3 regions of the Paenibacillus sp. 1182 genome follow, and region 1 is predicted to be linked to each of the others. Evidence: riboswitches for the same ligand, from Rfam matches in the RefSeq annotation. Region 1 holds a riboswitch; each other region holds the start of a gene.

Region 1 (10,546 bases):
AGCCGGGCTATTTTGCTATTATTCAAAAACGAACAGGCCGCTGTCGAGTATGTAGGCTACCCGACATTGGGCACGATCTACAGTCGGAGCGGGAGAGCTTTCTTTGAACAAAGCCTTGGGAAGCAAGTGCTGGAAAAGCTGAATGTGGATCTACGGACTGCCGGATATTTTGAACGGAACCAGACGGATTTTGTGTTGCTGGATGCGGAAATTGTACCGTGGAATCTCAAGGCTCGGGAATTGATTGCTGCACAGTATGCGCATGTGGGTGAAGCAGCTCTGCTGGATCGCAGTAAGCTGGTAGACAAGCTGAAGCAGGCGAAGGTTGCGGGCCGAGAGGTTGGAGACTGGTTGGAGGAAATGGAACAGAAGTACGCGAATGCCGTGACGTTTCAAGAGGCTTTTCAAAAATATTGCTGGGATGTGGACGGTCTGGATGAAATTCGTATCGCACCGTTTCATACGCTGGCACACAGCGGAAAGACTTTTTTCGACCATTCTCATATTTGGCATATGGAGCAAAACCGGGAGCTGGCTGGGCTGTCTTCCCTGTTTATGGAGACAGAGTATCGCGTGATCACGGACGAAGCAAGCGAGGAAGAGGTCATTCGTTGGTGGAACGAGATGACAGAGGATGGTCATGAGGGGATTGTGATCAAGCCGGAACGCTTTTTGATGAAAAATCGGGACAAGATGATTCAGCCTGCAATCAAGGTGAGAGGCCGGAAGTATTTGCACATCATTTACGGTATGGATTATCTTGCCCCTGAGAATTTAAAGCGTCTGAAGCAGCGTCGAACGAACAAAAAGGAGCGTCATGCCCTGATGGAAGGAGCGCTTGGTATGGAAGGCGTGGAACGTTTTGTCCGCAAGGATACGGTAGATCGTATTCATGAATGCGTCCTTGCCGCACTATCTCTGGAATCAGAGCCGATTGATCCAAGATTGTAGTTTGCGAGGGAGGGATTGAGATGGAAAGGGGTACACCGTTAATTGATATTGGTGTGAACTTGATGCATCGTTCGTTTCATGCAGATCGGGAACAGGTGGTAGAGAGAGCCGCGGCTGTAGGGATTTCACCGCTGATTATTACCGGGACCAGTGTCCGCAGCAGTCGGGAAGCTTCTCAGTATGCAGCGCGTTATCCGGGCAAGCTGTATGCGACAGCTGGCGTGCATCCCCATGATGCCAAAGACTGCAGTGCAGACACGATTCAGCAGCTCCGCCAGTTGGCGGGTCAGCCGCAGGTCGTATCCATAGGGGAATGCGGATTGGACTATAACCGTGATTTTTCGCCACGTGATGTGCAGCGCCGATGGTTTGGCGAGCAAATCCAACTGGCGGGTGAGCTGAAAATGCCGTTATTTCTGCATGAACGAGATGCACATGAGGACTTTGTCGCTATGCTTCGGGAGTATCAAGGGCTTGTTGATAAAGCGGTAGTGCATTGTTTTACCGGCACGGAACAGGAATTGCGTACGTATGTAGAAATGGGACTGTATATCGGAATCACCGGCTGGATTTGCGACGAACGGCGGGGGAAGCATCTGCGTGAACTGGTCAGAGATATTCCCTTGGACCGTCTGATGATTGAAACGGATGCTCCATTTTTGACCCCGCGTAATTTGCCTGTGAAGCCTAAAGAAGGGCGTAATGAGCCCATGTATCTCGCTCACATTGCTGCTACGATAGCCGAATGTACAGGTCGAAGCATGATGGAGATCGAAATCGCGACGACGGAAACGGCTAAACGTTTCTTCGGATTATAGGATTGTCAAAGCCATAGATGTGGTATATATTATAGTGAATTAAAAAGCATTGTCGGGAGCTTGAGAAAGTCAGGCTGAGAGGGTGGCCCTTGCCACTGACCGTGAAATCTGATCTGGGTAATGCCAGCGTAGAGAAACCAAGAACACTATACAGGAATGCCGCTTTTTTTTGCGGTTGTCGATAGATTCAATGTATGTCCTAGCATTTTACCTTGATCCTGACTTGGCTGGGTATCAGTGTAGTAGTTTAGACTACTGGTTATATAAGGCATATCGACGAATGATGTTTTGTATGGTGCTTCACCTTTTACTGCGCATAAAGCTTGCCTGGAGATTCAGCTCCAGACAAGCTTTTTTTCATGGCCAAGAGGCCAACTATAAGGAAAAAGGGGAGCACGCAATAATGAATACTGCTGTAAGAGCGTCCAAAGGGTTGAAACTGACGGATATTTTGGTCACGATTGTGATCGCTGTTGTGTTCGGGTTGATCTACAAAATATGGGGACCTGCCTATGATTTGATGAAACCATTGGGTCTACACGCCGAGCAACTGATGTATGGCATGTGGTTTATGGCAGGTACGTTTGCTTATCTCATCATTCGCAAGCCGGGTGTTGCGATTTTGGCAGAGGTGGCAGCGGCAACGGTCAGTGCTTTTTTGGGAAGCGAATGGGGTATGTCCACCTTGTACTATGGCCTGCTGCAAGGCTTGGGAGCGGAGCTGTTTTTTGCGGCTTTTCTGTATCGGAACGCAAACCTGTGGGTTGCTTCGCTAGCTGCGGCTGGGGCGGCTGTCACTTCTCTGATTTTAGACTTCAGCTACGGGTATATTGATCAGCTATCGACTTGGAACTATGTTTTGTATATTGGATTTCGGATGATTGGCAGTATTGTGATTGCCGGGGTATTCGCGTTCTATCTGGCTAAGGCATTGGAGGTAACCGGAGTCACGCGAAGTTTGAGGCCTGCAACGGAACAAGATTATAAGGGGCTGGATTGATGAGCCGGGCAACCGAAGATGTGGTGGCTTCGATCACCCGGCTACGGTTGAAATTCCCCGGTGAGCAAGAGCTGCTTTTTCACAATATGTCTTTGTCTGTCCGCAAGGGGGAAAAGCTGCTGCTACTGGGACCGAGTGGATGCGGTAAATCAACACTGCTCCAAGTGTTAAGCGGTCTGATTCCACGCACGATAGAAGTGCCTATGAAATGCGATGCTGCTGTAATCCCAAGTGTCTCAGGTATTGTATTTCAAGATCCTGATACGCAGTTCTGTATGTCATATGCAGATGAGGAACTGGCTTTTGTGTTGGAAAATAATCAGGTTCCCCGGGAGCAGATGCGATCCCGTATTCGCGAGCTGCTGATACAGGTGGGTCTATCGACGGATGATATACATATGCCCATTGGCAGCATGTCACAGGGAATGAAGCAGCGGCTGGCGATTGCGTCTGTGCTGGCTATGGAGCCAGAAGTGCTTTTTCTGGATGAGCCCACGGCTTTGTTGGACGAGGAAGGCACTACACAGGTGTGGGATACCATTCGCAACATTTCGGTAGACCAGACACTGGTGATTGTGGAGCATAAAATTAATGAAATTGTCCATGATGTGGATCGGATTGTGGTGCTTTCTGCTCAAGGGGAGATCATTGCAGATGGAAGGGCCCAAGAAGTATTTCATGTGCACCGGCAGGCATTGTCCGAGTACGGCGTGTGGTATCCGGGAGTATGGAATGAAGCGTCTTCGCCACGTTGGAGTGAAGCAGTGACGCAACAGAATGGTGCGGGGACTGATGTGCTGGAGCTAGAACATTTTAGCGGCCTCCGCGGTTTAAGTTCAGTGATTTATGTGGAGCATGCGCAGGTGAAGCCTGGCGACTGGATTGGCGTGGTTGGTGAAAACGGGGCTGGCAAAAGCTCGCTACTGCTCTCCATGATGCGCTTACTTCGCACACAGGGACGTTATAGCGTGCGCGGAATTGAGGCAGGCAGTACAGAACAACTGGCAGAGCGTATCGGGTTCGCGTTTCAAAATCCCGAGCTGCAATTTGTAGCGCATACCGTACGAAAGGAACTAGAGTATTCGTTACCCAAGAGCTTGTATACCGTTGAACAGTGCCGGGAACGGGTCGATCGGATGCTCGTACAGTTCGGACTGGAGCGGCTGGACGAGCGGCATCCGTATCAGCTTTCGTTAGGCCAAAAAAGGCGGTTGAGTATTGCTACGGCTATGATTCGTGAGCCGGAAGTGCTGCTGCTCGATGAACCGACCTTTGGGCAGGATGCGCGTAATACCTTTGTCATGCTGGATATGTTGGAGCAGCTGAGAGCGGCGGGCACGGCCATTGTGATGGTCACCCATGACCCGGAAATTGTCCGTCGATATTGTACCGATACATGGCGGATTCAGAAAGGGGAACTACAGTATGAACCTGTCCTTTCCCCATCATAAAACATGGCTGCATCGCGTGAATCCGGGCCTAAAGCTCGTGATGTTTTCCATCCTGTTTGTGGTCGTTATAGTCATTCATGATCCGAATGTCATGTTTAATGTTGCGTGTGCTATGCTGTTGCTGCTTGTCTGGTCAGGCCATCCATGGAAGAGGCTGCTGCTATACGGGTCTCCCTTTATATTGGTGTTTATTTCAACTTCAACGGGCATGATGATGTTCGGCAAAGGGGTGACGACCTGGTGGACATGGGGCTTGATCCATGTGACGCAGGAAAGCTTTTACCGAGGCATGCATCTGGGCTTTCGTGCGCTGAGTATGGCTGCGGTAGGTTTGTTGTTTGGTTTAACGACTCGTCCAGTGGACCTTTTTTATTCACTGATGCAGCAATGGAAGCTCCCTCCGAAGTATGCATACAGCTTTTTGGCAGCCATGCGGTTGATGCCTATGATGGTGGAGGAATTCCAGGCATTGAGACAAGCCCACCGTATTCGAGGTTTACATCAGCATGTGTCCAAATGGAATATGTATGCCACGCTTCGCAGGTATGCGATTCCGCTACTCGCTCAAAGTATTCGGCGTGCCCAGCGCATTGCTATTGCTATGGAAGCCAAGGGTTTTACCAATGAAACCAAGCGAACGTATTATTATGCGATCGGCTATTCGGCTATAGATATTGTATTCATATTCTATTTTGTCGTCATGCTTACGCTGGCTTGGGGACTTGGGATTTGCTTTCCTTATGTAGGGGTGTGGGATGTACGTTAATTGTTGTCAAAAGGCTTTGCCCGTTTTCTGCTCTGTGGTATATTAATGCAATGGGAATTGACGGCTCGTACAGACCCGCCTGGGCTGGCGGGCTTATTACATTTTCCCTGAGAAATGGATCATCAGGAGGCCAGGTTTCATGATTACGCTGCATCAGGTAAACAAGCATTATACCACCTCAAGCGGCCAATTTCATGCGGTTCAATCCGTGTCCCTTCAAGTGGAGGAGGGGGAAATCCACGGTATTATAGGTGCCAGCGGTGCCGGTAAGTCTACCTTGCTCCGGTTGATGAATGTATTGGAAAGGCCGGATGAGGGAAACGTGGTTGTGAACGGGGAAGATCTGACTCGCATGCCGGAAAAACGTCTCCGTGAAGCGCGGCGATCCATAGGGATGATTTTTCAGCATTATCATCTTGTTCACAATCGGACGGTCAGTGGAAATGTAGCAATGCCGTTGGAGCTGGCAGGTGTCGCGAAAAAAGAGAGAGCAGAACGTGTGCGCGAATGCCTGCAATTCGTCGGCTTAGCTGATAAAGCAGAACAGTATCCGGCACAATTGAGCGGAGGCCAAAAGCAACGTGTAGCGATAGCCAGAGCGCTGGCGAATCGACCTGCGGTGCTGCTGTGTGATGAGCCGACCTCGGCGCTTGATCCGCAGACGACCGCGGATATTCTGGGCGTGTTACGGGAGATCAACCGTGAACTGGGAGTTACCATTGTAATTGTAACGCACGATATGGACGTGGTACGCAACATTTGTACCCATGTATCAGAAATGCGGGATGGACAGCTGCTTTCCACGCAACGTGTAGCTGACGCTGCGGTAGGTTCAACAGCGAAAGCAGGTGAAGCTGATGAATGAAATGCTGAACATCATTGCGCAATATCAGTCTGAGATATGGAAAGCCATCGGAGAGACGTTTATTATGGTGGGGATTTCTATCGCAGCAGCTGTACTGTTAGGGCTTCCGGCAGGAACGATTTTGTATTTGTGCGGCAAAGGGCAAAAATATGAAAATCGACTGCTGTTCACCCTATTGAACAGTGTGGTCAATGTCATTCGCTCGTTCCCGTTTTTGCTGCTCGTCGTGTTTATGATTCCATTTACACGTCTGGTCGTAGGGACGGCGCTGGGTACGATGGCTGCTACGGTTCCCTTGTCAGTGGTGGCCATCGCCTATTATTCGAGGCTGGTGGAGCAATCATTGCTTGAGGTGCCGAAGGGTGTAATTGAAGCCGCTACTTCTATGGGGGCATCCACTCTTCAGCTTATCTTCAAATTTCTGTACGTGGAAGCTCGTTCTGGGCTTGTACTGGGTTTGACCACGTCCACCATTAGCTTCATCTCCTACTCCACGGTGATGGGCATTGTGGGCGGTGGCGGGGTAGGCGATTTTGCCATCCGCTACGGTTACCAGCGTTTTGAAACAGGCTTGATGGCGTTCACCATCGTCGTCATGATTATTTTCGTACAAACGATCCAGTTCACTGGAAGCACCATATCCCGCCGGATCGACAAGCGGTAAATGGTTTATGAATCTCTTCATTAACACTTGCACCGCCCACTATGGGAAATAAAAATGACTTTACAGTGCCTCAAAAGCGGAGCGGGCAGAATTGTTCTGGAGAAGCGTCAGCGATCGGAAGAACAATCTGCACGCGAAGCGGCTATGCTGTAACTCATTTTTATCTTCCCGATCACAACTAATTTTGGAGGTTCCACATCGAATGAGTCGGAAAAACAACATGAAAACGAACTTGAAATTACTTACACTATTTGCTGTCGTTATGCTACTGGTTGCCGGATGCGGTGGTCAAAAGCAGGCTACACAAGAAACACAGTCTAAAGAAGCGACTTCCCAAAAAGAAGTGACCCTGAAAATAGCGACGCTCATCCCACCGATGACAGATGTGCTGGATATCGTGAAGCCGCTGCTTAAACAGGACGGAGTCAATCTGGAAATCGTCGTGCTTTCAGACAATATCCAACCGAACAACGCATTGGCAAGCCATGAAGTGGATGCTAACTTCTTTCAGCATGCTCCTTTTATGCAACAATATAATGAAAGCAACAAGTCTGATTTGGTAGCGATAAAACCAATTTACAACGCCATTTATGGTGCGTACTCCAAAAAATACAAGAACGTTAAAGACCTGCCCGAAGGTGCGACTATTGCCATTGCCAATGACCCGGCCAATACAGGACGTTCTTTGGTAATGATGGAGCAAAACGGTTTGATCAAGCTTAAAGAAGGCGTAGGCTATAATGCTACACAGGCTGATATTATTGAGAATAAGAAAAAGTTTGTGTTTAAAGAAGTGGATTTGTTGATGCTGGCGCGCTCACTGGATGATGTGGACATGGCTGCCATGTATCCCGCATATGCCAAGCCGCTCGGTCTGACACCGAAGAAGGACGCGCTGATTACCGAAAAAGACGATACGCACTTTGCCATTAATCTGGTAGCGCGTAAGGATAATGCAGATTCCGATGCCATTCAAAAGCTGGCAAAGCGAATGACCGGACCGGAAGTGCGTAAATTTTTTGAGGACAATTACAAGGATAGCGTTGTTCCAGCATTTTAATTAAATAAGTATTGAAACATTATTTATGATGATATTTGACCTGTATAATGGAGTGAAGTCTGTGAAGAGCAGATGGTCTCCCTTGTGCAGGTTTTTTTCTTTTTCATCCTTAATATGGATAAATTTCATCGAAATCAGGGTACAAAGTCTTATTTTTTAAGATTTTAGTGTATTACAGCATTATGAATTTTGGTCATAAAGGGTGATGGAGTAATGATAAGGAACCTATTAAAATAAATATACGAACAAACATTCGTTTTCGATTTCGTTAACGGTGTTTTAAATGGGTCAAAAAATTCAGCTGACAACGGGTCAAAAGCGTGAATAAAAAGGAAGGGGAACGACATGAAGCTGCTTGTAACTGTAAAAAGTCTGGGAAAACGCAAGCCCGCACTCGCACGACAGGAAATAGAACTGAGTCCTGCTCCAAAAACATTGCGAGATTTGATTACTGCAACCGTTGCTTTGAATGTTCAAAAGCTGCGGGATAAGCAGGAGAGTGTCGCGCTGATTCCATTCCTCACGGGAGAGGAAGTTGAGGCACAAGGCGAGATAGGCAAAGTAGGATTCGGTTCCGTATATAATGATGGTGTCCCGGATATTAAGGATGCTGTGAACACAGCGATGCAGGCCTTTGAAGATGGTTTATACAGAGTTTTTGTGTGTGACGAGGAAACTATTGAACTGGATGCTCCTTTGGCACTTAAGGATGGGAATGAAATTGTATTTATACGCTTCACAATGCTGGCTGGAGGCCTATGGTAGAGGGGGAAATGAAATATGCATCGAGAGAACAATGAGCAAGAATATTTCACCACACTGAAGGAGCGCGCGGCGCAACTGGAGGGACAACAACAGGAGTTGGCTCAGTATGTTGTGGAACTGAGTAAGCTTCATTACATACAGGAGAACGAGGAGCCATTTAACGAATGTCAGCGAATATTAAAAGAACGGGCGACAGAAAGCGGAGAACCGCTGTTTAAGCCACTAACAGAGGTATTACGTGCTCTAATTGGACAAACAGCGGGCGATGTATTCGCACATCTAACAGAGCATGTGACTGAATATCCATACAGCACCGGGTATGCGCGAAAACCGTTCCGCACTTCAGATATTACGGCCCATACTTCCCGAGTTTATAAAAGAATGGTGCAGTTGATCCGAATGGACTGTATCGGATTCTCTATAATGGATTATTTAACGAAAAAAGATTATGAATCAGGTAGGGATTACCGGATTCAGGAAACGATTGGTGATTGGATTGCTTACGAGCTAGACAACGGCAATTCACAGGTGCTTGAGGCGCTAAAAGCTATTATTTATGGGGATAATCAGGCGGCGTTACTTACACGCAATATGATTAAAGGCATGCTCCTGAGTCATCAGGAGGAGAATTATCGCATGATCGGAGAGCTCCTGGCAGCTGCCAAACTCCAAGAGGGATTGCGCCAAAGTATTGTGGAACAAATGGATGAAGGAACCCCGGAGGCTCTAATATATCTGTTAAAGTTGATCATCGACCAAGGCTTCATTCGTTACAGCTCGGTAGTGCGGGCGCTTGCAGTATGGACGGGAATGGGCTTGGAATCCGCCAATCAACGGGTCGTTCGCCAACTGATCGAGCAGGCATATGAAGCATTGACTCGTAGTGAACTGCGCCAGGAATGGCTGACCAGCTCAAATGCTAATGAAGTGTATATGAGTTTGTGGGCTACCGCAGTACATGAGGAACGTGATCTGTATGGACAGGTTCGGAAACTCATGGAGCAGGGAGCAACTTACCAGAAGATCGTAGCACTGTATGTACTGTCTAACAGTGACAACAAGGATGTGCGCCTCGGAATTGCGAGAGAATATCTGGATGAAACAGATCCGGAGCTTCAATATTGGATTCTGACGAACTATACAAGCAATTATTTTTATGAATGGATAGAAGGCGGGACAGTCGCGGATCGGATCGTTAAAGTGGTGCGCACTCCTTTGCTGGAGAGCAAAGAGGAGCGGCGTAAGGATTTTGAACGACTTCATAACCTGTTTGTACATATAAAAAAGGGTGAGTCCACCGAGCCCTCCAAGGTGCTAGATTTTGTAAATCTATATCACCGCTCAGATGCACCTATTCAAAAAATGCTATATCTCGCTGGCTATGATATGGACGCTTCTTGGATTGGGGAAATCATAGCCTTAAAGGAACAGATTAGCCCTAATCTGCGTGGCGAACTGTTGAACCATTTTGTGCAAAATCCTGAGGATACGGTACAGCGTGATTTTATTTTTTCCAGTTTGTCGGACAAAAGTATGAGTATCCGTGAGTTTGCTGTGGCCAAGGCGCGTAAGCTGACGCTGTCGGAACCAGAAATGCAACAAATGGAAGCCTTACTAAAGCTCAAGACGGGCTCATTGCGACAAAGTGTCATTGGTGTGTTGCTCTCACAATCGGAAGAGCCGCTCGCTGGCTCATTGGAACGCTTGCTGCGTGCTAAGGCGGAGCTGCAACGATTGGGTGGACTGGAGGTATTGACGAAGATATATGCAGACCCGGATCGTGCCGAACAGTATGAAAACCTGCGGGCTTTGGCGGATATCATACAGCAACCTACCGCCAAAGAGGAGCAACTGCTGTCCAAACTGGGACAGGAGGATGCTTATACAGGGGCTAACGGTTTTGGCCTGTACGATCCGAATGTCAAGGAAGCTTGGTTGGAAGAGAAAGTGGATCTGGATGATTTTAGATTGGCCGATGTTTTTGTTAGTCCATTGGAGAAGCTCAAGCAGTTTTTGACTGGACTGGATGAGCTTGTTCATCATCATCGTGATGTGGAATATACAGCGGAATATTATTCAGGCTACAAAGATACATCGCTTATTGGGACGAACCTTCGCCCTCTACGGCTGGTTCAGGTCGATGAAGAAGTAGATTCCAGGCTGTCTTTATATCCTCTTTATGAGGAGTGGGACCGTTATTTGCAGG
Region 2 (10,546 bases), on a different contig from region 1:
AGCATACGAATCGTCTCGACGGTCCGGTCACTGGAGCCATCATCAGCAATTACAATATGCAGATCCTTGTAATTTTGCCCCATACAGCTTCGCAAACAAGGCTCTATCGTCCGTTCATTGTTGTACGTGGAGAAGAGAATGACCACTTTGTCCACTCTGTTCCGCCTCCTCTATCCAATCTTCCATCAACTGCTCAAACGCAGCAGCCGTATGATCAAAATGGAATCTTAACGCATATTGATACGCCCGCTCACGGATGGCCATGTAATCTTCGCCGCCCTTCGCTGCTCTTTCCATTTGTTCAGATAATCCCCGGATGTCGCCGTGAAAGCATAGATATCCGCTCTTCCCAAAATCCGTTGCATCCACCAGACCCGGTGAATTGCTGACAATGCTGGGCGTTCCAACCGCTGCCGCTTCGGTAATTGTCAACCCCCAACCTTCACGCAAGGAAGGAAACACCAGCGCGTGGGCACGACTCATCAGCTCCAGCTTATGCTCTGCTGAAACAAATCCGTAAAAGGTAATATCAGCTTGCGATTGCCCCTGTTCATCCGGTTCTCCGTATGTTAATCCATACCGTTTCATAATCGGCAACAATTGTTCTGCCACATAGGTTTTATCGGTTTTTCCGGCAATCCATAACATAGCCTGAGGGAACTTTTCCTTGAGCTGCCCAAAGGCCTCAACGACCAGATCAATGCCTTTATATTTGACGAAGCGCCCAGCGTACATGAAGGTCGGATTAGGTTCCTTCGTTAAAAATTGTTCGCGCGGCCAATGATCAAACTCAATGCCTTCCGGTAAAAGATGAACACGATCCGGGTGAAAGCCCAGCTTAAGTAGATCATACCGAGTAGACGGAGATACCGTAAGCGTTCGATCCTTACGAGCCAGCTTAAGCATCAAGGGTTCCATATGAAACCCAATAACATTTAGCGGGAATTTGGCGTTCTCAAACCATATTTCCCTTGTTAGCTGATGTATGAAAAAAATCCGCTTGGATGCCTCCACCCAAAATCGGGTAAAGAATTGATGCGTATTCGCCTGGTTAATCACATAGTCGATCTTCCTTCGATGACGACGGTAATAGCGCATCGCATAATAAATAACACTGTATATGTTTCCTTTTCGAATATACGTAATACCGTCGATAATTTCATGCTCAGGCATCCCCTCAAATTGGGGTGAAAAATGAATGAACTGGAAGCGGCCTTGTTGTGAGCGTTTAAGCATTTCGTGGGTGAAAATTTCTGCTCCTCCGCTTTTAGGTGAACGTATGTCACGCCAGGACAGCAATAGAACTACGGTTTTACCGTCCTGTTCATGTATGGTATTCATGGGGTACATCCCCCTTTATCTTTATTTTGAACAAATGCACATAGGCGTCTATCACAAAGTAGAGAGCCATAGCTCCGTAAACCATGAACTCAGATAGCAAGAAATCTACCGGCTCTGTGTGGGCAATATGAAAGGCTACTAATAAAGCCGCGGCTCCTGCCATCAGACTGAACATAAATTTGCGTCTGCCCATCAATACGTGCACATGCACAAAAAACAGCACGATGGAAAATAACCAGTACACCCATCCCCCCCATGGAATATAGGCCTCGGCCGATTGGTAAGAGGCTCCGAATAATATGGGTATAGAGGATGGGAACACAAAGGTCGTGCCCACATATACACAGATCGCAGCTACAGCCATTAATCCGGCATAGACGGCAATCAACTTGCCCAAAGCTTGGCGGTCATGCCCCTGCGCACCGAGCTTTGGAATAAAGGCAGCAATCAGGCTATACGAAACGTAATAGACCAACTGGCTGTACTTCAGCGCAATGGCATAGCTGCTGGCCTGCTCGGGAAAGTAATGCTGTACATACAACATGTCGATAGAGATACAAAACAAAATGAATAAATTCGTCATAAGGCTATCGGTGAAATCCTGACCCAATGACTTCCATAGCCCAGAAGGGATATGTTCTCCACTGGTTGTGAATAAGGACAAGCCACGAGCCGAAACGATCCAGCCGTGGAGTAGCGACAGCAACATTCCCCCACAGCTCGCCAATAGTAGGGCTTCCAGCTTTAACCCCAGTGCAGCCAGAACAAAAAACAAGCTCAGCTTCCCTATTACTTCAATGTAATAGTTCACATTGAGCGCCAACATGCGTTCCCTACCCTGTAAATCTCCACGGCACGAACTCACCAAAATATGTAGGCCGATCAAGCCATACAGCATGAATAGCGGGGCGGAATCGACGCCTAAAAGCGAGCGCAATAACGGATGAATGATGAGTAAAATGATCATGGCAAGCACAGTTAGCACCAAAGGTGCTTTTAGTAATAGAGAACCGAGCGGTAAGCTACGTAGCGCAAGCATCTTGCCACCCTTGGATACCAGCTTGGCGGTCAATAGCTGGATGGATAAGCCCAAAACGGACAACAGTGCAAAGAGGGCCAGCAGCGCATTCGCTTGACCATAAGCTTGTCCGGTAAGATACCAGCTCGCTGCAATGTGGAAGAAAAAATTAAATCCGTTAAGCAGCACATTAAAGAGAGGAAACATCAACGATCGCAATCGGTTGTTCACGTTGTTATCTCACCCTCCGATCCAGTCGCCAAATATCAATGATGGAGCGCAAAAAACGAATAGAATCCTTCCAGACATGGATGTGCGAGCCATCGCGGTCAATACATTTGACGGGTAATTGCAGTACACGGAGTTGGAGCCGCTTGGCAATAAACATCATTTCCAGATCCAGCGCCAATCCGAGCTGTTCCTTTAAATGTGGAAACATCCGCTTCACTGCAACCGAACTCATCACTTTAAGCCCAGTCTGCGAATCCACCACACCTGTGGGTAAAAAAGGACGTGAAATGACCCGTTTACCAAAGCTGACAACAGATCGCAATAAAGATCGATTCTCGGCGGTCATATCCTTGGTTCCGATCACGACATCATAATAGCCCTGCTGAACAACATTAATCATTCTGGCAATATCCTCAATAAAAAAAGAGTCGTCCGCGTCCACAAATACGTAGTAATCCGCACCAATGGTCCGCATCCCTTCCAGATACGTCCCTGCCTTACGTGTATTGCGTCCCAATTCCCTTGTTTGAAGCAGCGGACTAAGATTCTGATTAATCCGGTTTACGGACAAGTCCGTTGCTGCCTCCAGCGCTTTAATCAAGGCATGGGTGCCATCGTGGCTGCCATCATCAATGAGATAAATCGAACCTTCAATAATATGGCTGCGGATAAAGGCTTGCAGTCGTTCAGCAAAGGTTTTGACATGAACAAAACGTTGCTCTTCGTTATATACAGACAAGATAAATGCAATATGTTGGCTTTTGGTCGAATACTCGGGATAGAGCAAGCTTTGTATTTCCGAAAGCATTTCTTCGGTGTCATTGGCTTGCCAAAATAGCAGCCGCAAACGGCCTACTCCGGTGATTTGCACCATATGCTGATCACTGAACGGAAATGTTACATCCGTCACCAGTAACAATGGCATTTGCGGAAATTGGCTGCGGATCTGATTGGCTTTCCGCACCGCCTCCCCCGGCTCCCTATAATCAATCAAGCAGCAACATGCGTTCTCGTAGACTGAAGCTGCCTCCGTGTCCTTGCACTGTATATATTGGTAAAAACAAATTACATTGGGATAATCAATAGCCCTGTCATTATCGCTAAAAATGGCTATAGGTCCCTGCACACAAACCTCTCCTTTTCCTCCGAATAGTTCTATTTTGTTGAAAAAGAATTAAGAATGTTTGTTTATAGGGATTAAATTAATGTCCAAATACTTCATATTTTCTTAACAAAATAGCTGACACTCCATGATATATAAGAGAATAAGAGAAGAAAAACTGATTTTCATATTTGATAAAAACAGAGTATTTAGACCTGATTCATTAGAACCAAAATCCTTAGTATTAGTTAGCGAATCCATATCGAAAGTTGGTCCTTTTAGATCAATAGAAAGAAATGAATATGGTTATTTTGTCATATATAAATAAACGAATAAAACAAATTGGCACGTCCATACTATGGATAACATGTCATCTTTCGTTATGAATAGTTATGTAAATGAACAGAAGGAAGGTCTTTCTATGGAAGCATTTTATGTCAATCGCGATGGGTCATTATCTACTCCTTTACGGGGGAAGGATGTGTTGGCAAATCCCCTTTTGAACAAAGGCGTTGCTTTTACAGAAGAAGAACGCAAAGAACTGGGTTTGGATGGAATCCTTCCTCCCACCGTCCTTTCATTGGAGAAACAGAGCGTACGAGCATATCAGCAATTTCTCGCACAACCTACCATGCTACGTAAAAATGCTTCTCTCAACGACCTCCACAACCGAAATGTCGTCCTCTACTATCGGCTACTAACCGATCATTTAAGTGAAATGCTACCCGTAGTCTATACACCGACCGTCGGAACCGCGATTCAAGAATATAGTCACGAGTACAACCGCCCTGGGGGCGTATATTTGTCGATAGATAACCCGAACGGTATTGGACAAGCGTTTTATAATTCCGGTTTGAGTGGTGAAGATGTGGATCTGATCGTCGTAACGGATTCCGAAAGTATTTTGGGGATTGGGGACTGGGGTGTCGGGGGGATTAACATTGCTATTGGCAAACTTGCAGTGTATACGGCTGCGGCAGGCATTCATCCCGGGCGGGTGCTGCCCATTGTACTGGATGTAGGTACGAATAATGAAAAGTTGCTGAATGATCCACTGTACATCGGAAACCGCCATAAACGGGTTCGCGGAGAAGCCTATAACCAGTTTATTGATACTTTTATCAGCAAAACGTTAGCGCAATTCCCGAAGGCGCTTTTACATTGGGAAGATGTGGGTAGCGTAAATGCACGCCATATTATAGGAAAATACGGTCAAAGTATACTCACCTTCAACGATGATATACAAGGTACAGGAGCGGTGACCTTGGCTGCAATTCTTTCGGCGGTGGGTGTCACCAAGACTCCGCTGCGTGAGCAAAAGGTACTTGTCTTCGGCCCAGGAGCAGCAGGGATCGGTAACGCTGACCAAATTCGGGGCGCTATGATCGAGGACGGCCTTTCCGCGGAAGATTCATTCAAGTCCTTTTGGGCCTTTGATTACCGCGGGCTGTTAACGGACGATATGGAAGATGTCCTGAATTATCAGAAACCGTATGTACGTAAAAAAGAGGAAGTCAGCTCATGGACGCGGTCGGATGACGGCAAAATACCGCTGCTGGAGGTCATCCGTCAGGTGAAGCCTACCATATTAATCGGAACTTCTGGAGTAGCCGGTGCCTTTTCTGAAGAGATCATCAAAGAGATGGCGAAGCATGTAGAACGCCCGATCATTATGCCCATGTCCAATCCTACAAATCTTGCAGAAGCTATACCTGAGGATCTAATACGGTGGACCGATGGCAAGGCATTAATTGCTACCGGAAGCCCCTTTGACCCCGTCACTTATAACGGTACGAAATTTGAAATTGGACAGGCGAACAATGCCTTTGTGTTCCCGGGACTGGGTCTGGGTGCGATTGTGGTTAAAGCCAAAAGGATTACCCCTGCGATGTTTACAGCCGCAGCAGATGCCGTTGCCAATGGCGTAGATTCGAATAAGCCTGGCGGTGCGTTGCTCCCTCATATCCAAAAATTACGTGATGTTTCGTACGTTGTTGCGGTTGCGGTAGCGAAAGCAGCGATTCAGGATCAGGTAGCTCAGGCACACATTTCAAATGTTGAACAAGCTATACGGGATGCAATGTGGAAACCGGAATATGTCAAGGTCAAAGCAGTGGAAAGCGTAATACATCACCCTCACTAATGCTCCATTTAAGAAGGAGATTGCCTTGTTCAGACAGGCAGAATACGTCAGTTCAAGCAAGGAGAATCAATCTATGAGTGTCGGACATATCTTGTATATTTTGGTGCCGATTTTTTTCGTTATTATTTTAGGGTGGTTAGCGGGGCATTACAAAAGCTTTGATGCCTCTTCCTCCAAAACCCTAAATGCGCTCGTTACCAAATTTGCACTACCTGCGCATCTATTCATCGGTATTACGACAACGGACAGGAAAGCGCTCATCGAGCAATGGCCATTCCTGCTGGCCCTGTTCATTGGCATTGTCGGCTTTTTTACCGTTCTCCTTCTACTGTCCCGCTTTGCGGGGAAGCAGTCGGTCAAGGATGCCGCCATGTTTGCTTTGAACTCGGCACAGCCGACCTTTGCTTTTATGGGCATTCCTGTGCTTGGAGCCATCTACGGTTCCGCTGCTGTCGCCATTCCGATTGCGCTTACCGGGATCGTAGTCAATGCCGTCCTTGACCCGGCGGCTACCATTATAGCTACCGTAGCCAGCAGGAATTCAGGCAAAGAACGGAACGGTCACCTCGGAAGGTTAATCTGGGACTCCATTCTTCATGGATTAAAAGAACCGCTGGCGCTGGTTCCACTGATTGGTGTAATTTTGACCTTGTTCGGCTTCCATTCACCGGATTTGTTGAACAAATCGTTGAATCAAATCGGAGACATTACGTCCGGGGCCGCTTTATTCGCTGTCGGAGTGACCATTGGCGTACGCAACATTAGTTTTAGTGTAAGTGCCTTTGCCATCGCACTGTTAAAAACAATTGTACAGCCTTTATTAATGCTGCTGATCGCCTACCTATGCGGTCTGTCGTCTGCAGATACTGTGAAGGCAGTTCTGCTCGTTTCCTTCCCGGGTTCAGCAGTCGCTGCTATGATCGCCACCCGTTTTGAAAGCCTGGAATCAGAAACAGCCTCCTCCTTTGTCATCAGTGCTGTCATATCGCTCGTTACACTCCCAGTACTGATTTCTCTATTGGTATAAATGCTGATTATTTAGACATTGGAGCCTGCCGCGAATTCCTTCGTGTAGACGGAACTGATCTTCTCCAGCGCCTTTTTCCCTCTCGGAAGCGAACTTCAGCTCTGTCGTTTGGCCCTTGACCAGATAGACATGTTTGACATAGCGTATGAACGTATGTACAGTAATAGTCAAAAGAATAGAAGTCCACTAGGGGAGCCGCTATGGCTGAGACAAGAACGTATCTTGGACCCTTTGAACCTGATCTAGTTCGTACTAGCGTAGGAAAGTGGAGCCTTCGTATATAAGGTTTCAAGCGTTTTTTGCGTATTGGGCCTATTGTTGAAGCCGCTCCATTTTTCTGGGGCGGCTTTTTAGCGTTGTTCCGGAATTATATTCTTACAGGACTTCTTGCTCTTCAATTTTATGGAGGTGGCGAAATTGAGTTTTACACAAGAACTCCGTCGGCAGGCGGACGGCATTTTTCAAGCGATTTTTGAGCATCCCTTTGTGAGAGGTATTGCTGAAGGAAGTTTGACAAGGGGACAGCTGATTCACTATGTAAAACAGGACTTTGAATATTTGAACGCCTACATGCGGATATACGGCATCGCAATCTCCAAATGCACCAATCGGGAGGATATGGCTGTATTAAATGAACAAATCTCTTTTATTCTCCACAGCGAGGTTCATCCGCATCAAAATTTCTGTGCTGTCGCAGGGGTGACCTATGAAGAGTTGCAGGGATATCCGCTCGCTCCGTCGGCTCATCACTATATCCGTCACATGCTGACGGTTGCGCATGAGGGTAGCCTGGGCGAGATCTTGGCTGTGCTGCTGCCATGTATGTGGACGTATGCCGAGATTGGTCGCAGGCTGCTGGATGAAGTAAAGCCGGATGAGTCTCATCCGTTCTATGAATGGATTGGCTTCTATGGAGACCAGCTTGATGATACAACACTCAAGTTCCGAGAACGTGTAGATGCTTGGGCGAAAGACGCAACGGCTGCTGAGCGGGAGCGGATGATTGAGCATTTTATACTGAGCTGCCAGCTGGAATATAAGTTCTGGGATATGGCTTATAAGCAGGAAGAATGGCCGGTCCAGATGCAGGCAGCGGTCTTGGAATAGTCAGCCTGGCGATTCGATGCGTGAAGTACGGTTAATGCCCTGTTGAACCACCAACTATAGAGAGGATAATCATTATGAGTACATGGAAAAAAAGTTATTCGGATCTCCTGACGAAGGTACAAAACAGCAAACCCCTCGTTCACAATATGACCAATGTGGTAGTCACCAACTTTACGGCCAACGGTCTGTATGCATTGGGCGCCTCCCCGGTGATGGCCTATGCACCTGAGGAAGTAGCAGATATGGCAAAAATAGCAGGCGCCGTCGTGTTAAACATCGGTACACTGAACCGCGAACTGGTGGATGCCATGATCATTGCTGGACAATCGGCGAATGCACACGGTGTTCCGGTGCTGCTAGATCCGGTCGGTGCGGGAGCAACGAGCTTTAGAACTGAATCGGCACTGCGAATCCTGAGTGAAGTCAAAATCTCATTGGTGCGGGGCAATGCAGCCGAAGTCGCACATCTTGTTGGAGAAGCGCGTGAGATTAAAGGCGTAGATGCCGGTGACAGTGCTGACAGCGACCATGTCGATCTGGCAATTCGGGCTGCTCGAACGCTCAATACGATGGTTGTCATTACTGGAAAAGAGGACGTCATCACCGATGGGGCCGAAGCACGAATGATTAGCGGCGGAGACGCGCTCCTCACGAAGGTAACCGGAGCAGGCTGTCTGCTGACCTCTGTGTTAGGTGCCTTTGCAGCTGTTGAACCCAACCTGCTGCTCGCAGGTACAGCAGGTTTGGCATTTTACGGTGCAGCAGCTTCTCGAGCCGCAGCACGTACCGCAGAGCTGGGGCCCGGCAGCTTCCAGATTGCCTTTCTCGACGAGCTGGCCAAACTGCATACAGGTTCACTAGAGGGGCATGTCTCGATCCATGAAGCCGGAACAACAGCAGCAGGTGGTGCGCGATGACAGACGTTCGTGTACCCAGAGCGCTGACGATTGCTGGTTCGGACAGTGGCGGCGGGGCTGGAATTCAAGCTGATCTCAAAACCTTTCAAGAACTTGGCGTGTACGGCATGTCGGCTATTACAGCCGTTACCGTACAGAATACCTTAGGAGTCCACGGCGTATATCCGCTACCAGAGGAAGCAACAGCAGAACAGATCGAAGCCGTAGGATTAGACCTTGGAGTGGATGCCCTGAAGACTGGTATGCTGTTTAATGCCGGCATCATCCGTCTTGTGAGCGAGCAGATCCGAAAGTTCGGCTGGAAAAAGGTCGTCGTCGATCCCGTGATGATTGCCAAGGGAGGCGCTGAACTGCTGCAACTGGAAGCGGTGCAGGCTTTGAAGGACGACCTGCTCCCCTTGGCACTGGTCGTTACACCGAATATCCCGGAGGCGGAAGCCCTGACAGGGATAAGTATCCATACGATGGAGGATCGCCGCGAGGCTGCGAGACATATTAGCAGTATGGGACCAAAATTCGTTGTGATCAAGGGTGGCCACGCTGACGAGAGCGAGAGCAGCGGACAAATTGTTGACCTGCTTTTTGACGGAACCGCCTTTATAGAGCTGAGCGGCAAGCGAGTACGGACTGTCCATACACACGGAACAGGGTGCACTTTCTCGGCAGCGATTACCGCGGAATTAGGGAAAGGGATGTCTGTACCGGAGGCTATCTCGAATGGTAAAGCCTTCATCCAGGCGGCGATTGAGGATACGTTGTCTCTGGGACAGGGACACGGCCCAACCAATCATTGGGCCTACCGACGTCGTCAGGAGATGCTTCTATGAGCGGCAGAATATTGTCAGAGGTGGTGCGCCGCCATCTACAGATATACCTGGTGCTTGGAAGCGTGAATTGCCTCGCGGAACCAGGCTGGGTCGTGCAGGAGGCTCTGGCTGGCGGGGCAACCATGGTCCAGTTCCGAGAAAAGGGTCTCGGCGCGTTAACGGGCGTTCCTATGTTCGAACTCGCGCGCCAGCTACAGGAACTGTGCCGTCACGCTGGTGTCCCCTTCATCATCAATGACAATGTGGAGTTGGCTCTTGAACTGGACGCCGACGGTGTTCACATCGGTCAGGACGATGAATCCGCCGATTCCGTCCGCGAGCGAATCGGAAATCGAATTTTAGGCGTCTCCGCCCATACCATTGAGGAAGCACGTCGAGCCATCCTGCAAGGTGCTGATTATCTCGGCGTCGGGCCCATCTATCCCACCATCTCGAAAGATGATGCCCATGCCGTACAGGGACCGGCAATTTTATATGAGATGCGTAAAGCGGGAATTGATGTGCCGATTGTTGGAATCGGAGGTATTACAGTGGACCGTGTTAAGGAAGTCGCACGTGCAGGTGCAGATGGTGTAGCGGTGATTTCAGCCGTGACACAGACAGAGCAGGTTAGAGGTGCGGTCAAGGAATTAAAGAAAAATATGGTCTCATTTCTCAATGATCCGATCTACATGTTTGATATTGATTCAACAGATCATCCAGCTTTTTAGATTGTTCTATTACTTTGGGATGTGTTAAAAATCCATACTTTTTCTGGACCTGGTACAGTTTCTTCCTAGCCCTTTCGACACAAAGTAAAGTCACACTTTGATTCATCAGCATGATCCCTCCTA
Region 3 (10,546 bases), on a different contig from region 1:
TCCTGCGGACTTGTACAAATCATGGCTTCTTGGTGGGGCAGATAGCGGCAAGCCAGCAGTTACAGCTTCTTACGGGGGCATGGTTCTGAATGAGGATTACTGATTTTGCGGTCATATTTATACTTTTGTTTTTGCCCTTTGGTGTAGTTAGTGACTTACGGGTGCAGAATCAGCGTGAAGTGCAGCAGCTAGAAATGAAATATACGTCGGCTCTCCGTACCGCAGTTCAGGATGCAGGGGTTGTGCTCTCACAGAATGAACGTCAGGAACGCGAGGCCGGATACGGATCGGATAAGTTTTTTCGGGTAGATAAAGAAGCAGCGCTGATCACGTTCCTGCACACCCTTTTTCTTAATGTAGGCATTGATGGGGATATAGTAGCACAACGTGCATTATTGGATTACATACCGGCTATTGTAATTCTGGATTATGACGGTTATTATGCGTTCACCTCAGAAGCCTATACAGACGAGCATGGACAAGCTGCTATTGGCCACAAATGGAGCGAAAAAAAGCCATATGCCTATGTTGATTTAGTAGGCAACAGTGTGGGGTTCACCTTGGATAATTATGTGCACGCATACGATGCTCGGAATCACAGGTGGATAGAGGGCTTTCAAAAGGAACTTCAGGATCAGACCGCTATATCTTTGCTGAATAATTCAGAAACTTTTGAGCAAATACGTCGTTCCACCATTGTTCGCAGCGTTCAAGAGGACTTGGCGCGAATTATTAATGTCCATAACGAAAAAGCAGCGCGTAACGGCATAACTTATTCGTTCACGCTACCGATCATTCCGCAAGAGGAGTGGTACAACACGGTAGATGATGTGGGGCTGATCGCGTTTATCCAAGGCATTCCGGTTGGAGACAGGTATTACAATAACTATGGATTTGGTGGTGGGAGAGTCGTTAGAAAGCAAGACATTATCGGTGGCATAGAACCAGATACTGGAATAAAGTATTTTTATAGAGATTCATGTCCAGCTCCCTTTAAAGCGAGTGAACGTTTCACGGATGAAAAATCTGCAGCAGCTGCGGGTTACTTTGAGTACAAATGTTATAATGGCTTATAATAATCACCCTCATGGGTGGTTTTTCTTTTTTTAGGCAGATCCATACCAAAAAACCTTAAAATTCACTGTTTTCAATATTCCGATATGGTTGCAGAATGTGCTACAATAAAGCTTTGAGAGAAACGAAATGCATATGAAATAAGAACAGTCGGCAATGCCGATGACAATAAGGAGCCAAAAACAGCTTATGAGTTTATTGACTGTAGAAAATGTATCCCACAACTTTGGGGACCGCGCATTATTTAAAAATGTTTCCTTTCGATTGCTTGCGGGGGAACGTGTAGGTTTGGTAGGAGCTAACGGTGTTGGTAAATCGACACTCATGAACATTCTCACTGGAAAATTGCTTAAGGATGAGGGTAAAGTGGAATGGACTCCACGTGTGCGTTACGGCTATCTGGATCAGCATACCAAGCTGACACCGGGCAAAACGGTACGTGATGTATTGAAGGATGCTTTTCTTCCTTTGTTGGAATTGGAAAAGGAAATGATGCAGATTACTGACAAAATGGGGGATGCTTCTCCTGATGAGTTGGAAGTGTTGCTGGAACAGATGGGTGAAATTCAGGAGCAACTGGATATGGGGGATTTTTACCTCATTGATGTGAAGGTTGAAGAAATGGCGAATGGACTAGGTCTGTCGGCCATAGGACTGGATCGGGATGTATCCGCACTTAGTGGCGGGCAACGGACAAAGGTTCTTCTTGCTAAGTTGCTGTTGGAAAAGCCGAATGTCCTGCTGTTGGATGAGCCTACCAACTATTTGGATGTAGAGCATATTGAATGGCTTACGCGCTATTTGAAGGACTATCCCTATGCCTTTATTCTTATTTCACATGATACTGAATTTATGAACCAGGTCGTTAATGTTATTTACCATCTTGAATTTGCCAAGATGACCCGTTATTCAGCTAATTATGAAAAGTTTCTCGAAATGGCGGATCTGAACAAAGCCCAGCATATTGATGCTTATGAGAAGCAACAGGATTTTATTAAGAAACAGGAAGATTTTATTCAGCGTAATAAAGCGCGTGCCTCTACGTCAGGCCGAGCAAAGAGCCGTGAAAAGCAGCTTGATCGGATCGAACGTATTGATAAGCCTGAAGAAGCCGCAAAACCAACCTTTCAATTCAAAGAGGCACGTGCAAGCGGAAAGACGGTATTTGAGGGTATTGATTTTGAGATTGGTTATACACATGCCCTTTTGCCTAAAATGTCCATGACGATTGAACGTGGCGAAAAGATTGCAATTGTCGGCTACAATGGTGTCGGTAAATCGACATTGCTCAAAACCATATTGGGAAAAATTCCGCCAATCAGTGGAAAAACTTATCAAGGTGATTTTTTGCAGCCCGCTTATTTTGAGCAGGAAGTAAAGGCCGAGAAAATTACACCGATTGACGATGTGTGGAATGAATTTCCGCATTTGAACCAGCATGAAGTACGAGCGCATTTGGCGCGTTGCGGTTTGAAAAATGAGCATATCACGCGTCCGCTATCTGCGCTCAGTGGTGGAGAACAGGCTAAAGTCCGTCTTTGCAAACTGTTAATGCGTGAAAGCAACTGGGTACTGTTCGATGAGCCTACCAACCACTTGGATGTTAAAGCAAAGGATGAGCTGAAACGTGCCTTGAAGGAATACAAAGGGACCGTATTGCTTGTATCTCACGAACCGGACTTTTACGAGGATTGGGTAACCAAAACGTGGAATGTGGAAGAGTGGTCAAGTAAAGTTAACTAAAATCAGCTAAATCCAGTTCCAGCAAATTTCACACGAAGTGGGGTTTGCAGAATTAGAAAAATATGCTAAGCTATCTTTAGCTTATACAATAAAATAGTCACACTAGGGGAGCCGCCCATGCGGCTGAGACGGAATAAATGGATTTCGGACCCTTTGCACCTGATCTGGGTTATGCCAGCGTAGGGAAGTGAGCGCCGTACAAACAAGGCAACACCATCTTTATTTTTGTTTGTGCGTGGGACGATACACGTATACGGATTCATGGTCCGTTCGATTATTGGACGTTCGTTAAACCACTTCCTTGGGGAAGTGGTTTTTTTGCGTTTCGTTCATTTTAAGTAGTTCGAGCTTCCGTAGACGATTCACATATAATCCCCTTTCATTCCTGCTGGTAGACGTGGCTGGCTAAGCTTAGATCCTTTAGTCCAATGTGAGGTGAAGACAAAATCGAATTACACGCAATTTCGATGGAAAAGGGCACTTTTGCACAAGCCGCCCAAGTGGCTGCTGTGATTTGTCCGTATGTTCATTATGTACACGCACGTTTAAAACAGAATGGTGCCTCTGCATTGCTTTCTTTGACTCGCAGCCTGGTGGAGCAGGAAGTTCCTTTGCAACAAATTGTAGTAAATGATCGTGTGGATGTAGCTTTACTTACTTTGGTCGGAGCCGTTCAATTACCAGCTAATGGATTACCTGTTGTGGATGTGAAAAGCCTACTTCCAAAGGGTACACGCTGTGGAGTGTCTGTACATTCCTTGGAGGAGATGCAAATTGCTGAGCGGGCAGGAGCGGACTATGTACTTTATGGTCACGTATATGAGACCCATTGTAAGCCCGGTATTGTACCGCGGGGTTTAGCTCAGCTTGAACATATTTGCAGGTTGTCGAACATTCCGGTGATTGCGCTAGGCGGCATACAACCGCATCATATCCCGGAGCTTTATAGGGCCGGAGCAAGCGGAATTGCGGTGATGTCTGGTATATGGGAGGCTGAGTCGCCCGTTGCAGCTGCAATGGAGTATAGGCGAATGGCAGACCTTGTAGTTCACAGCCTGTAGCGAGAAAACGAGAGTAGAGGCAAGCTGAAAGCAGAAGGGTTTATGGAGAGGAGATACGGAACAAATGCTAAAGATACACACAGAGGAAAGAGCGATTGGACACGCTGAATGCTTGGTCATAGGTGGAGGTGTCATCGGCAGTTCCATTGCTTATCATGTGGCCAAGGAGGGAAGAAGTACGATTATGCTGGAACGATTGATCCCGGGTGAGGGAGCCTCAGGAGCAGCGGTTGGAATGCTGGCAGCGGAAAGTGAAGAGTTCACCGACTCTGAGCTATCACGATTTGCTCGCATAAGTCGAGATGCATTCCCTGAGCTTGTCTGTGATCTAGAGCGTTTGTCAGGTATTTCGGTGGAATTCCGTACTGAAGGGTTTGTGACCCCTTTCCGTACGGAGACTGAAGGCCAAAAACGCTGGAAAGCTGCTAAAACGCGAAAGGGTGATTGTCCTATCTGGTGGGATGCGAAAGAATTGGCCCGACGAATTCCAGGTTTGGATGAACAAGCGATCGGGGCAATATATCGTTCAAAGGAGACACAAGTGGCTCCTGTCCAGCTTTGCCGTGCTTATGCAGGTGCTGCTGCGGTGCTGGGAGCAACGGTATGGTCTGGTACACAGGCAGAGCAACTGGTCATACAGGATGATCGAATTTGCGGTGTCCGCACAGATAGTGGTTTTTTTTCCTGCGATCAGGTCATTATTGCCGGAGGCTTGGATAGCATGAAATTGCTAGCGCAGGTTGGGTTTGAATATCCACTTTATCCGGTCAAGGGCGAAGCGGTAGCGGTCTCCTTGAAGGATCACCCGTTAGAATATACCATTTATGCTGATGATATTTACCTCGTGCCTAAACAGAATAACGAGCTTTGGATTGGGGCAACGAGCCTTCCACATCAATATGACGAAGAGGTGACCGTAGGAGGCTTGGAGGGGGTGTTGGCACGTGCCTCTGCCTGGCTGCCGCGCGTCCGTGAAGCTTCTTTTATACGCGCTTGGGCGGGCTTACGTCCGCAGGCTGTATCAGGTCATCCTTTTATAGGCATTGTTCCTGGGGTCGAGGGCGTATATGCTGCAGTCGGGCATTATCGCAACGGTGTCCTGCTGAGTGATGCTACCGGGCGTGCGATGGCAGCTATGCTTAATGGGGCTTGTGCAGCAGAACTTGGGATAAGTAGTTTTTCTTCTGAGCTCCTCAAGGAGAAAAGCTTATGAAGCTGACGATTAACGGCCAGAGCCTGACCTTTTCTAATCGAATCACTCATGTGAATCAATTGCTACATGAGCTTGATGTAAAGGTGAAAACCGTAGTGGTGGAGCTGAATCGGCATATATTGACCCGTGAAGATCATGATGAAGCGGTACTGAAAGATGGAGATTGCCTAGAGATTGTACATTTTGTGGGAGGCGGTTGATTATGTTAACCATTGGAAAAGCATCTTTTACCTCGAGGTTATTGTTGGGAACAGGAAAATTCTCTGATCTGGATATCCAATCCCAAGCCGTAGAGGCTGCTGAGACGGAAATATTGACGTTTGCTGTACGGAGATTGAACTTGGAGGAACGGGATAAGCAGCATTTTCTCGATATGCTGGATTTGAGCCGGTATACACTTCTTCCCAACACAGCAGGGGCTACAACAGCAGAGGAGGCGATTCGTATTGCCCAATTGGCAAAAGCCTCCGGCCTGTGCGATATGATTAAGGTGGAGGTCATTGGGGATAGCAAGACACTGCTGCCGGACCCATTTGAAACGTTGAAAGCTAGCGAAAAGCTGTTAGAAGAAGGCTTTATCGTGCTGCCCTACATATCGGACGATGTGATTCTAGCAAAGAGGCTACAAGAGCTTGGAGTACATGCCGTTATGCCTGGAGCTTCACCGATTGGTACAGGACATGGTTTGCTTAATCCGTTTTCATTAGGTCTAATTATTGAACAGGCGGAGGTTCCGGTTATTGTCGATGCGGGTATTCGCTCACCCGGTGACGTGGCAATGGCGATGCAGTTAGGGGCAGATGCTGTTTTGTTGAATACAGCCGTATCAGGAGCGAAGGACCCGGTAAAAATGGCCGAGGCCATGAAACTGGCTGTTCGTGCTGGAAGATATGGTTTTGAGGCGGGGATGATTCCTGTAAAACGTTACGCTTCAGCAAGCAGTCCGATAGAAGGTATGGTTCAGGCATGAAGGTAACTGACAAATCCGGTGCAGGAGGAACACATTCAAGTGACCGTTATTCCAGACAGGAAAGATTCGCGCCCTTTGGACCGACAGGACAACGTCGGCTTGCTTCTTCCCACGTACTAATCATAGGTGCCGGAGCGTTAGGTACAGGTATTGCGGAAACGCTCGTTCGCGGGGGTGTAGGTACAGTGAGCCTCGTAGACCGGGATTATGTGGAATGGAGCAATTTGCAGCGCCAGCAGCTTTTTCAGGAAAGTGATGCTGCGCAAAGATATCCCAAAGTAGTAGCTGCTCAGCGAAGATTAAAGGATATTAATTCGGAAACGGTTATACATGCACATGTACTGGATGTTGGGGTGGAAGAGCTGGAAGAGTTGATCCAAGGGGTAGATCTCTTGATGGATGCAACCGATAATTTCGATACCCGACTTCTTATGAACGACATGGCACTCAAGCATCGGATACCTTGGATTTATGGGGGATGTGTAGGCAGCTATGGTGTAACCTACACCATTTTACCGGGTCAAACGCCTTGTCTTCACTGTCTGCTGGGAACTGTACCGTTTGGTGGGGAAACCTGTGATACCGCCGGGATTATTCCGCAGGCTGTACAGATGGTCACGGCTAACCAAACTACGGAAGCCTTCAAACTTCTTGGCGGATATCCGGAAGATTTGAGAGGAAAGTTACTTTCGTTTGATTTGTGGAAAAATGAGTATGTAGCGATAGCGGTAGATAGCGTTAAAAAGGAGAACTGTCCTTCTTGCGGCAGCCAACCGACGTATCCCTATTTGTCGGCCTCTCATCGGCAGAAAACAGATGTTTTGTGCGGTAGGGATACCGTTCAAATTAGACCAGCAAACCCGATCCATCTGAATCTTGCAGAAACGGCAGATAGATTTGCTTCTTTGGGAGAAGGAAAAGTAGAGCGAAATCCGTTTTTGGTTTCCTTTAGTACAAGCGAGCATCGGTTGGTTGTTTTTGCAGATGGCAGAGCGCTGATCCATGGGACAAAGGACGTGGCAAAAGCAAGAAGTCTGTATCATCGCTATTTGGGTTAAACGATAAAAGCAGAAAGCCATTCTTTGGAGAATGATTTTCTGCTTTTTTGTTACAATAATATTAATATGCTTTAATGGCTTATAACACAAACTTGTTCGTATCCAATATGTAATGCTATGTCCAAACCAGGTGGGTGAAAAGGTGAGCCCGTTAATTTTGCTTGTGGATGTAAATGAAGCGTCTCCCGTAATTGTTCGTCCATTGGAGCAGGAAGGTTATCAGGTGGTTCATGTTAGCAATACGACGGATGCAAGCTCTTATGTAGCCCATAATCCTGTGGATTTGCTGCTGCTCAATATAAAAGATGAACAGACAGTTTCGCAAGGTTTACTTCGCATATTGCAGCAATACCATCCTCATGTCCCGCTATTAGCAATGACTTCATCGGATGAGGAGGACCATATTGTTTCCTGTTTTGAACAAGGAGCACATGATGTGATCGTTCTGCCCTTTTATCCTAGAGTTTTTCAGGCTAGAGTGGCTAATTTATTGCGGATTTTTGGTATTGAACGTGATGTGAAAAGGGCAATCGAGGCGGGTGATTTACATATAGACAATGCAAGCAGATTGGTGAGCAGAGGGGGACAAAAGCTGGAATTAACTCCGAAGGAATTTGATCTTTTACTTCATCTGGCGATACATCTTAACCAAGTTTGTAGCAGGCAGCAAATTCTGAAGGATGTTTGGAAACATGATTATATCGTTGATACGAACGTTGTAGATGTCTATATCAGACATTTGAGGGTTAAAGTAGATAAGGGATATAAGTTTAAAATGATCCGTACGGAACGAGGTATTGGTTATTCACTCAGAACACCAACCGTATCAGAATAGTATTAGGTATAAAAAAAGCCGGAACTTTTCGTCCCGGCTCGCATATTTCAAAATGAGTTTCATACTACAGCACGCGGCGTGCTTTAATGTATGTTCTTTTCCAGTTGCCAGAGTTCAAATCGGAGATGGTCACGCCAGGTCCGCCGTAAGTGTGTAAAATTTTACCCCCGCCCATATAGACTGCTACGTGGGTAATGTTGCGTCCTGTAGCACGACTACCGCTTGAAAAGAAAACTAAGTCGCCTTTTTTCAAATTGGACTTGGATACGGCATGTCCAACTTTAGACTGTTGAACAGAAGTACGCGGCAAATTTACTCCGTATTTCTTGAATATGTGCTTCATGAAAGAAGAACAGTCAAAATTACGTGTAGTGCTTGTGGAAGCTCCAAACTTATAAGGAGTTCCCATATATTTTTCACCGTAGTTAATTACTTTTTGGCCTACCGAAGTCGTAGTGGCGGCTTGTGCCGTATTTGTTCCCTCAATTGCAAAAGTGCCAAAGCCGATCGTGGCTGCGACCCCTGCTATAATTACCTTTTTTATGATTTTCTGCATATTCATGTTGTAAGTACCTCCAAAAATTGATTTGTGCAATATTTTGCTGAGTTGCTAACTAACTGACAGCGTTGAGTATAACAGTTTTGAAGCCGCCTAATAGTTGGAAAAGAACGCTCAAATGCTTGAGGGACAAGACTTACACAGCGATTATTAAAAAACGATTAAAAATTACAATTTGTAAAAAATATATCGATTCATTGATCTCTATAAACGGAAAAACCCTTGTTCATCAAGGGTTTTGAGTGAAAAACAATTTATATAATGGTTACAATAATGTCATAATTAATCCTTGCTTTGAATAACGAGTAGCAGACCGCTTTTGATGGAAATCGTACCTTTTGAAGCCGTTAGCTTATTACTGACAGCACGTGATTGTCCCATTTTGAGGGTGGCATTATGTAACGGATACATAAATCCTTCTAGTTGTATGCCAGTTACTTCGGCGGTCATAGGAAGCAGGGAGGTATATGTATAGCCCATAGGTTGGATTTCAAGCGTTGATCCGGTGAGCTCAATATAATTATGTGCGTCCATAATAGCGCAGCTAATATGATGCTGCATTGCACGTACCAATATTTGAACATTAGCCAATGTGTGGTCCATCCGGGTGCCAGTCACACCAAGCATCAGTACTTGATCTGCCTGTTCGTCCCTAGCGATTTCTAAAGCAAGCTCAGTATCTGTTAAGTCTTTAAGTACTGGATCGCACGCAATCATACGTTGGCTTGCTGATTCTACCTTTTCTTTTTCCTCTGGTGTGATTGAATCAAAATCTCCTACAGAGATATGTGGTGTAATACCGTGCTCGATCAGGAAAAGAGCACCTTTATCTGCACCTATAATAAAATCATCGGGCTGTATTTGATGTAAATCTTCTTCATTAAGACGACCACCTGAAAATACAATCGCTCGTTTTTTTGTCATAATCAACATCCTTTCTTTCTGATACGATCCTATATATACCATCGTTTTTAAGTATACCGCGTTAAATATGGCTTGCACAATTTTGGAGGACATGGCTACAATGAAACAGAAAAAAGGAAGTGTAACGTGTAATAGGAAGGAGAACGAAATGATTAACGTTTTGTTTGTGTGTTTGGGCAATATTTGCCGCTCTCCGATGGGGGAGGCAATACTGAGACATAAAGCGCAGGAACGGGGATTGGGTGCAGAAATCGGGGTGGACTCGGCCGGGACAGGCGACTGGCACATCGGAAATCCTCCGCATGAGGGAACACTAAAGCAACTTAAACTGCATGGAATCAGCGAACAAGGCATACAGGCGCGGCAAATAACGGGCCGTGATTTTGACGCGTTTGATTATATTGTGTGCATGGATGACTCTAATGAACGAAACATTCGAAAGATTGCAGGTGGAGCGGAGGCAGATATTCTAAAATTTATGGATTTGCTCCCTCAAGAAAAATTAAGAGAAGTACCCGACCCATATTTTACAGGGAATTTTGAAGAGACCTATCGATTAATGGACGCAGGTTGCGACGCCTTGCTGGACAAGATCGTAGAAGAAAAGCTATAATGTGAACGACAGATGACGGCAATCATTGCCGTTTTTCGTTATACATTTTTGAAAGCGCAACCAAATCATGAAAAAGAAGAAGGAGCTTTATGACCTAGTAGGTCAAATGCTCCATTCCCTTTTAGTTACCTGGGAGAATTTACTCAGGCGCGATCCAAAAAATACATTAGCGCGTCAGGCAACTCGTTTTGCCAAAAGCCCCACAAATGTTTGCCATCCTTTTCACGGTAAGAAACTTCAACGTTCCGTTCGCGCAGCAAATCTGCGCATTGACGGTTAAGCTCTACAAAGTTGTAAATGCCAGTATCACTCTCAAATGCATCTTCCTGAAGGCCAACCGTCATCCACACCCGCAAATGAGACAGATCTTTCTCACGGGCGATGATTTCCTGCGAAGCTTCATAGTAAGCACCTGAGAGGCTGATAATGCGGTTGAACAACTGAGGATACATCAAAGCCAAATGCAGAGACACACTGCCTCCCAGTGAATCCCCCG

The links. Region 1 has a riboswitch for thiamine pyrophosphate ahead of JOD82_RS23190 (ECF transporter S component). Riboswitches for the same ligand answer to the same signal wherever they lie in the genome.
Region 2: it holds a riboswitch for thiamine pyrophosphate, as region 1 does, so the genes downstream of both, tenA (thiaminase II) here and JOD82_RS23190 (ECF transporter S component) in region 1, are expected to answer to the same signal.
Region 3: it holds a riboswitch for thiamine pyrophosphate, as region 1 does, so the genes downstream of both, JOD82_RS01990 (thiamine phosphate synthase) here and JOD82_RS23190 (ECF transporter S component) in region 1, are expected to answer to the same signal.

Annotation. Positions count from the first base shown of each region.
Region 1 covers NZ_JAFICR010000013.1:121,765-132,310, forward strand. The annotation lists gene JOD82_RS23180 (polynucleotide kinase-phosphatase) at 1-951, shown strand, start outside; gene JOD82_RS23185 (TatD family hydrolase) at 972-1,769, shown strand; TPP riboswitch at 1,813-1,922, shown strand; gene JOD82_RS23190 (ECF transporter S component) at 2,173-2,769, shown strand; gene JOD82_RS23195 (ABC transporter ATP-binding protein) at 2,769-4,220, shown strand; gene JOD82_RS23200 (energy-coupling factor transporter transmembrane component T family protein) at 4,195-4,986, shown strand; gene JOD82_RS23205 (methionine ABC transporter ATP-binding protein) at 5,126-5,851, shown strand; gene JOD82_RS23210 (methionine ABC transporter permease) at 5,844-6,515, shown strand; gene JOD82_RS23215 (MetQ/NlpA family ABC transporter substrate-binding protein) at 6,718-7,575, shown strand; gene JOD82_RS23220 (hypothetical protein) at 7,921-8,340, shown strand; gene JOD82_RS23225 (DUF4132 domain-containing protein) at 8,356-10,546, shown strand, end outside.
Region 2 covers NZ_JAFICR010000008.1:273,578-284,123, reverse strand. The annotation lists gene JOD82_RS17965 (glycosyltransferase family 2 protein) at 1-155, opposite strand, end outside; gene JOD82_RS17960 (glycosyltransferase family 4 protein) at 115-1,341, opposite strand; gene JOD82_RS17955 (lipopolysaccharide biosynthesis protein) at 1,325-2,590, opposite strand; gene JOD82_RS17950 (glycosyltransferase) at 2,595-3,716, opposite strand; gene JOD82_RS17945 (NAD-dependent malic enzyme) at 4,114-5,835, shown strand; gene JOD82_RS17940 (AEC family transporter) at 5,909-6,862, shown strand; TPP riboswitch at 7,041-7,143, shown strand; gene tenA (thiaminase II) at 7,280-7,969, shown strand; gene thiM (hydroxyethylthiazole kinase) at 8,044-8,886, shown strand; gene thiD (bifunctional hydroxymethylpyrimidine kinase/phosphomethylpyrimidine kinase) at 8,883-9,713, shown strand; gene thiE (thiamine phosphate synthase) at 9,710-10,423, shown strand; gene JOD82_RS17915 (aspartyl-phosphate phosphatase Spo0E family protein) at 10,368-10,535, opposite strand.
Region 3 covers NZ_JAFICR010000001.1:396,372-406,917, forward strand. The annotation lists gene JOD82_RS01975 (hypothetical protein) at 1-103, shown strand, start outside; gene JOD82_RS01980 (hypothetical protein) at 90-1,076, shown strand; gene JOD82_RS01985 (ABC-F family ATP-binding cassette domain-containing protein) at 1,264-2,817, shown strand; TPP riboswitch at 2,912-3,020, shown strand; gene JOD82_RS01990 (thiamine phosphate synthase) at 3,285-3,878, shown strand; gene thiO (glycine oxidase ThiO) at 3,943-5,091, shown strand; gene thiS (sulfur carrier protein ThiS) at 5,088-5,291, shown strand; gene JOD82_RS02005 (thiazole synthase) at 5,294-6,061, shown strand; gene JOD82_RS02010 (ThiF family adenylyltransferase) at 6,058-7,119, shown strand; gene JOD82_RS02015 (response regulator transcription factor) at 7,262-7,954, shown strand; gene JOD82_RS02020 (C40 family peptidase) at 8,019-8,516, opposite strand; gene JOD82_RS02025 (thiamine diphosphokinase) at 8,796-9,437, opposite strand; gene JOD82_RS02030 (low molecular weight protein-tyrosine-phosphatase) at 9,586-10,050, shown strand; gene JOD82_RS02035 (alpha/beta hydrolase) at 10,194-10,546, opposite strand, start outside.